One region of the Micromonospora sp. NPDC005197 genome, then DNA from elsewhere that is predicted to be linked to it. Evidence: riboswitches for the same ligand, from Rfam matches in the RefSeq annotation. Region 1 holds a riboswitch; each other region holds the start of a gene.

Evidence for each region. Region 1 has a riboswitch for S-adenosylmethionine ahead of ABZU46_RS24750 (aminotransferase class V-fold PLP-dependent enzyme). Riboswitches for the same ligand answer to the same signal wherever they lie in the genome.
Region 2: another riboswitch for S-adenosylmethionine. It lies ahead of ABZU46_RS04565 (ABC transporter substrate-binding protein); the one in region 1 lies ahead of ABZU46_RS24750 (aminotransferase class V-fold PLP-dependent enzyme).
Region 3: another riboswitch for S-adenosylmethionine. It lies ahead of thrC (threonine synthase); the one in region 1 lies ahead of ABZU46_RS24750 (aminotransferase class V-fold PLP-dependent enzyme).

The regions. Positions count from the first base shown of each region.
Region 1 is NZ_JBEXHY010000101.1:14,503-16,757, forward strand. It holds gene ABZU46_RS24745 (FUSC family protein) at 1-478, shown strand, start outside; gene ABZU46_RS24750 (aminotransferase class V-fold PLP-dependent enzyme) at 523-1,263, opposite strand; SAM riboswitch class IV at 1,343-1,463, opposite strand; gene ABZU46_RS24755 (PrsW family intramembrane metalloprotease) at 1,487-2,255, shown strand, end outside.
Region 2 is NZ_JBEXHY010000006.1:81,138-83,392, forward strand. It holds gene ABZU46_RS04560 (amino acid ABC transporter permease) at 1-205, opposite strand, end outside; gene ABZU46_RS04565 (ABC transporter substrate-binding protein) at 245-1,075, opposite strand; SAM riboswitch class IV at 1,422-1,533, opposite strand; gene ABZU46_RS04570 (amino acid transporter) at 1,617-2,255, opposite strand, start outside.
Region 3 is NZ_JBEXHY010000038.1:3,494-5,748, forward strand. It holds gene thrC (threonine synthase) at 1-985, opposite strand, end outside; SAM riboswitch class I at 996-1,131, opposite strand; gene ABZU46_RS15280 (DMT family transporter) at 1,199-2,167, opposite strand.

The sequences.
Region 1 (2,255 bases):
GTCGCCGGCCCGCTGGCACCGCCGCGGCGAGCTGATCCACTACGCGGAGGCGGCCGACCCGATCGACCGCGCGATGCGCAACAGCGGCACGCTGATCCGCCGGTCCGTCACCCTGATCGAGGACGACGAGCCGGTGCCGGACCCGATGCCGGACGCGATCCGCCACCTCGCCGAGTCGGTCCGGCTGCTCAAGCACGAGTTCGCGGCGGGCGAGGAGCCGCAGAAGGCACGGGAGCGCTCGCTGCGGGCCGTCAGCGAGGCCGGCCGGGCGTACGGGGCGGGAGTCGGCTTCTCCGGCAGTGTCGTGATCGCCCAGATCCGGACCACGGCGAGTGACCTGCTGGTGGCCTCCGGTGTCGAGCAGGAGGAGGCGAACCGGTGGATCCGGACGGCCTTCGGGGAGCAGGAACGGCCGGTCGGCGAACCGGCCGAGCCGGGCGAGGCGCCGAAGCCACCCACCGCCCCGCCCGTCGGCTGAGCGCGAGCAGCAGGCGCACGGTCCGGGCCTCAGCCCCGCTCGACTCAGCTCAGCTCGGCGAGCGCGGCGAGCAGCCGGTCGACCTGGGCCGTGGTGCTGCCGATGAGCACACCCGCGCCGAACGGGGCGTACAGCTTGTGGCCGGAGACGGCCAGGTAGTCCACGTCGAGCGTGTGCAGGTCGACCGGGGCGTGCGGCGCGAGCTGTGCGGCGTCGAGGACGATCCGGGCGTTGTGCCGGTGGGCCACCCGGGCCAGCTCGGCGACCGGCCACAGCTCCCCGGTCACGTTGCTCGCCCCGGTCACGGCGACCAGCACCGGCAGCGCGGGGTTGCTGTCGCGGCGCAGCTCGGTGAGGGCGGCGGCGAGAGCGCGTACCGCCCCGGCCGGGTCGGCGGGTACCGACAGGCGCACCGAGCCGCGGGGCCAGGGCAGCAGGTTGGCGTGGTGCTCGCCCGCGAAGGTGACGACTGTCGTGCCGACGGGCAGCGCCCGGGCCAGCAGGTTGAGAGCGTCTGTGGTGTTCCGAGTGAAGATCACGTGGTCGTCGGCGCGGGCGCCGAAAAAGTCGCCGACCGTCTGCCGGGCCCGCTCGTAGGCCAGGGTGCAGCGCCGCGACAGCGCTCCCGCGCCGCGGTGCACGCTGGCGTACCAGGGAAGCAGTTCGGTCACCGCGTCGGCCGCGGCCCGCGCGCACGGCGCGGTGGCCGCGTAGTCGAGGTTGATCTCGCCGGGTACGCCGAGCACGTCGAGCGGCGCCAACGGGCTGGGCGCGACGGTGGGCAGGGCGGGCAGCGAGGGTACGAGGGTGACGGACACGCCGGAACCTCCGGGGTCAGGGACCCCGGGTGCGGTGTCGGGACGGGGTCCGCGCTTGCCCAGCACGCCGATCGGGCTGGGCCCGGTCATCACCCGGGGCACCCCACCGCGAACTCGACGAGGGTTGCCGGCCAGCAAGCCGGGGCTTCACGCTGGCGCTCGTGACCTGCCGGCAGCATAGCGGCTGTGGATGCGACCGGACCAGCCGGCGGGGGATGGCTACGCTGACCGCATGGCCGACACCCCGCCCGGTGCACCCCTGCCGTCGCCGCCCACGCCCGCCGATCCGGCTGTCGTCGCGGCGCCCCGGATGCCGCCGCGCCGACTGGTTTGGCTGCGGTTCCTGGTGCTGGCCGGGGTGGTGCTGTTCATCGCGGCGTGCGCGGTCTTCATGGTCATCACCCTCGGCCAGTCGCTGGGCCTCGACGCGCTGCTCATCGGGGTGGTCGCCGCGATCCTGCCGGTGCCGGTGCTGGTCGCCTGCTTCCTCTGGCTCGACCGGTACGAGCCGGAACCGCTGAAATACCTGATCTTCTGCTTCGCCTGGGGCGCGTTCGTCTCCACCGCCGCCTCGCTGAAGGTGAACGAGTTCGCCGCCGGGCGGTTCGCCGACTGGGGGCTGCCGGAGGCGCTGACCGGCGTGCTGGTGGCGCCGTTCATCGAGGAGCTGACCAAGGCCCTCGGTCCGATCCTGCTGCTGGTGTTCCGGCGTCGGGAGTGGTCCGGCATCACCGACGGCCTGGTCTACTGCGGGCTCTCCGCGGTCGGCTTCGCGATGGTGGAGAACATCCTCTACCTGGGCGGGTACGGCTATGCGGCTGGCGCCGACCGGTACGGCCCGGCGACCGGCACCCAGCAGGTGATCGCCATCTTCATCGTGCGGATCCTCCTGTTCGGGTTCGCCCATCCGCTCTTCACCTCGATGACAGGTGTCGGGCTCGGTGTCGCCTCGCGCACGG
Region 2 (2,255 bases), on a different contig from region 1:
TGTAGACGCGCGCCGGCCAGCGCAGCCACCGGCTGCGGGAGATGCCGGCCACGGCCAGCAGCAGGCCGAACACCGTGCCGAGCAGGGCGGCGGAGACCGCCAGGATCAGCGTGTTGGGCAGCCCGACGGTCAGCATCTCGGGCAGCGCCTCGCGCATCGCGTCGGCGTCGAAGAAGGTCTCCCACAAGGTGCTCAACGGATCCATCGGTCGCCTCTCCTACCGCCCCGCTCGCTCGTCACCGGTTCAGGACGCGGCCGACGCCGACGCCGACGGCGCGGCGGACGCCGACGGCGCCGCCACGGTGCCGCTGCCCGGGGTGAAGTCCGCCGGGATCGGGCGGCCCGGGTAGTACTGGGCCTGCAACCGGCTCCAGGTGCCGTCGGCGATCACCTCGTCGAGGCCCTTGTTCAGCGCCTCGCGCAGCTTGTCGCTGCCCTTGGCCACGGCGTACGCGGTCGGTGCCGGGCTGAGCTGCTTGGCCGCCACGGTGATCTTGCCGTTGCTGTCGGCGGCCGACTTCTCGCCGATCTCCGCCGGGGCGATCCACGCGTCGGCGGTGCCCGCCTTGAGCTGGTTGAGCGCGCCGTTGTAGTCCGGCACCCGCACCGGGTCGAGCTGCTTGCCGGTGGCGTAGTCGTCCTGGACGGTGCCCTGCACCACCACGACCCGCTTGCCGGCGAGCTGGTCGAACCCGGTGATCGGCGAGCCGGCCGGCACGTCCAGCCCGAAGTAGCCGAAGTCGTAGCCGTTGCCGAAGTCGACTGTCTTCTTCCGCGCCTCGGTGATCGTGATCGAGGAGCTGCCGACGTCGAACTTGTGGTTGTTGACCTGGGAGAGCAGCGCGGAGAAGTCGGTGCCGACGAACTCGACCTTCAGGCCGAGCTTGCCGGCGACCGCGGTCAGCAGGTCGTTGTCGAAGCCGGTGAACTTACCGTCCTTGAGGTACACGTTCGGTGGGGCGTCGGTCAGCGTGCCGGCACGCAGCACGCCGGCCTGCGCCAGGCCGTACGGGTTGCCAGCGGTGTCGTTCGAGGCGTCGTCGGTGCCGCAGGCGGTCAGCGCGCCGGCAACCACAAGGGCCGCCCCAACGGCAACGGCACGGCTCAAGCCAGAAGAAAATCGCACGGGTGTCTCCAAAAGGGTGCGTCGACCCGGTCGATCGTGAAGTTGTTGCCCCGACACGCCGGTCGGGCGGGCAACAACGTCATGATCGACGCGAGGGTGGGTGGGCGTGGTGCGCCCGGGGGAGGGGAGGGAGGGGAGGGGTTAGCGCGTGGGGTGGTGGTTACACGCCGCGCTGCACATTCGCATCAGGTCCACGTGGCGACGCCGGGTCAGGGGCGGCGTGAGCCGACCGGCCGGTGGCGTGGGGCTGAGGATGCGCATACGGTCTCCCGGGTCTGTTGCTGACCTGGGTGCCAGGCCACGCTTGCGCCGGCGTCCTGCCGGTGCCTGGTCTTCACCCGGGGCACCCCACCGCGGAGGAGGGTTGCCGGCCAGCGAGCCGGGGCTTCGCGCTGGCACTCATGACCTGCGGCGAGGCTAGCAGCTCCCACCGGTGGATCGTCCAGCCGTTATGACCACGCTCACCACCGGCGACGGTTCGACCGGCAGGTCAACCGGTGTGCACGTGCGGCCGGCGGCGCGGGTCGGGCTCCTGGCGACGCAGGATCTCCCGGGTGACCGAGGCGATGGCGCCCTGCCCGAACGCCAGGTAGCGCAGGAGGTTGCGACCCGGGCCACCCTCGCTCCATTCGAAGTAGATGTGTGGGCGTCGCCTGCTCCGGTCGCGGATCTCCAACAGCAGGGCGGCGAGCGCGGTGGGCACCGAGGAGCCGGTCAGGCTGAGCACCGGGTAGCTGTCGTGCGCCACGCTGCCGCGCACCGGCAGCTCGGTCTCGAAGTCCGACGGGTCGGTGACGTGGACCTCGACGAAGATGACGTCGCTGTCGTCGGGGAAGTCGTTGTCCGCCATGGTCTGTGCCAGCTTGGCGCGGTATTCGGCCGGGTCGCGGCGGTCCGGCTCGTGCGCGATGAGGCGGATCCGACGGGTGGCACGCTCGTCGATCATCCGGGCGGCGACCGGATCCAGCTCGACGTGGTCGACTCGCACCTCGTAGGCCCGTACGAGCCGGGACAGCACCGACACCAGGATCATCCCGCCGATGAAACAGGCGGCGATCTTGACGCCGTCGGGGCGTTCCACGACGTTCGCCAGGGTGGTGTAGACGAAGATCAGCGCGATGGCCCCGAA
Region 3 (2,255 bases), on a different contig from region 1:
CGTAGAGGCCGGCGGCCGGGTCGCCGATGTTGAGCGACTTGGCGATGCCGGTGGGCTTGACCGGGGTGATCGTGTCCGTGTCGGCGTGCAGCGCGGCGGCGATCGGGTTGCAGCCGGCCGACTGGGCCCCGAAGACCTTCCAGCCGCCGGCCGGCGCCTCGACCAGGCCGATCTCGACCAGCTCGGAGAACGCCTTGTCAATCTTGGTGAGCAGCTCACCGCTGGCCATCGGGATGACCACCTGGGCCGGGATACGCCAGCCGAGCTGCTCGGCCACCTCGTAGCCGAGGGTCTTGGAGCCCTCCGCGTAGTACGGCCGGACGTTCACGTTGACGAACGCCGTGTCCTCGAATTCGTCGGTCTCCACAAGCTCACCGCAGAGCCGGTTGACGTCGTCGTACGACCCGTCGATGGCGACCAGTTCGCCGCCGTACACGGCGGTGGTGATGACCTTGCCCTGCTCCAGGTCACTGGGGATGAAGACCACCGAGGGCACACCGGCGCGGGCGGCGTGCGCGGCCACCGAGTTGGCCAGGTTGCCGGTCGACGCGCAGGCGAACCGGGTGAAGCCGAGTGCCTTCGCGGCGGTCAGCGCCACCGAGACGACCCGGTCCTTGAACGAGTGGGTCGGGTTGGCGCTGTCGTCCTTGACCCACAGCGGTGCGGTGATGCCCAGCTCGGCGGCAAGGTGCGGGGCCGCCACCAGCGGGGTCAGCCCCGGGTCGAGGGTGACCCGGGTGGCCGGGTCCTGGCCGGCGGGCAGCAGCGCGGCGTACCGCCAGATGTTCTTCGGGCCCGCCTCGATCTGCTCCCGGGTGACCGTGGCCAGGGCCGCGAGGTCGTAGTCCACTTCCAGGGGGCCGAAACACTCGTAGCAGGCGTGCTGGGCGGCGAGCGGGTAGCGGGCCGAACAGGCGCGACAGACCAGGGCGCGGGCGGGGCTGGCGGAGGTGTCGATGCCGGGGGCGGCGAGCGTCGACGTCATGTCGAGAGTCCTCTCATCTTTCCCCGCATCGCACGGTGCGGCGGGGACGGAATTGGCACCTGCCCCGCGGGTCGCTCAGCGGTGAGCGCGCGGGGTGGTTGCCGGGGCGTCGTCGGGCCGTATCCCTCAGCCCCTCTGGATGAGGTATGCAGTTGTGCCGTCGAGTCTAGGCAACGTTGCCTGTCGCCTCCACCGGGTATCCCAGGGAGTGGGTCAGCGAGCGGCCACCGCCACCGGGTCGACCACCGCGGCCGGGTCGGTGACCGCGGTGGGTCGCGGCAGGGACGACGACCGGGTCCGTGCCCTGGTGGCGAGGTTCGCGGCGACCAGGGCGGCGATGGTGATCGCGGCGCCGACCAGCTCGATCGCCTCCGGCCGGTAGCCGCGGACGATCTGCACGACGAAGGTGGTCACCGGGACCAGGTTCATGAACAGGGCGGCGTTGGCGGCGCCCAGCCGCTGCACGCCGGTGTTCCACGCCAGCACCGCGACGACGGCGGCGACGATCACGGCGTACGCCAACTGTGGGGTGATCGCCACGAGGTCGGCGGCGGCCGGCGCGTGCTGCCACCCGACGGCGTCGGCGCCGATGCTCGCGGCCAGCATGGCGGCCGTGCCGGCGAGCGCGGTCAGCGTGGTGAAGCGCAGCGGCGACCAGGCGCCGAACCGGCTGGCGCCGTGGGTGTAGATGCCCCAGCCGAGCACCGCGCCGATCATCATGAGCCCGCCGAGACCGAACTGGCCGAACCCGACAAGGCTCCCGCGGGTGATCACCAGGCCGACTCCGAGGAGCGCCACCAGGGAGAGTGCCAGCAGGAGCGGCTTCGGTCGTACGCCGTCCCGGGCCCACCGGACCAGCTGGGTGATGACCGGCGTGGTGGCCACGAAGAGGGAGATCTGCTGCGGGGCGGCGTGTTCGAGCGCCAGGTTGGTGAGCAGGTTGAAGCCGGCGAAGCCGACGACGCCGAGCACCACCACCTCGACTCCCCGACCGCCGAGCCGCAGCGCCGCGGGGCCCTCGCGGAACAGCAGGATGGCGACCAGGATGACTGTGGCGAACAGGTAGCGGGCGGTGGTCAGGTTGAGCGGATCGACCCGGCTCAGCGCGCTGGCCAGGATCGGGAACATCGCGCCCCAGGCGAGCACGGCGAGCAGCGGATAGGCGGCGGCGCGGGATCGCATCGGCAGCTCCCTTGTTCGAGTATTTTCGAACCAACGACACCGACCATAGGGTGTTGTTCGAGAGTTGTCGAACAAGGGTTACACTGGT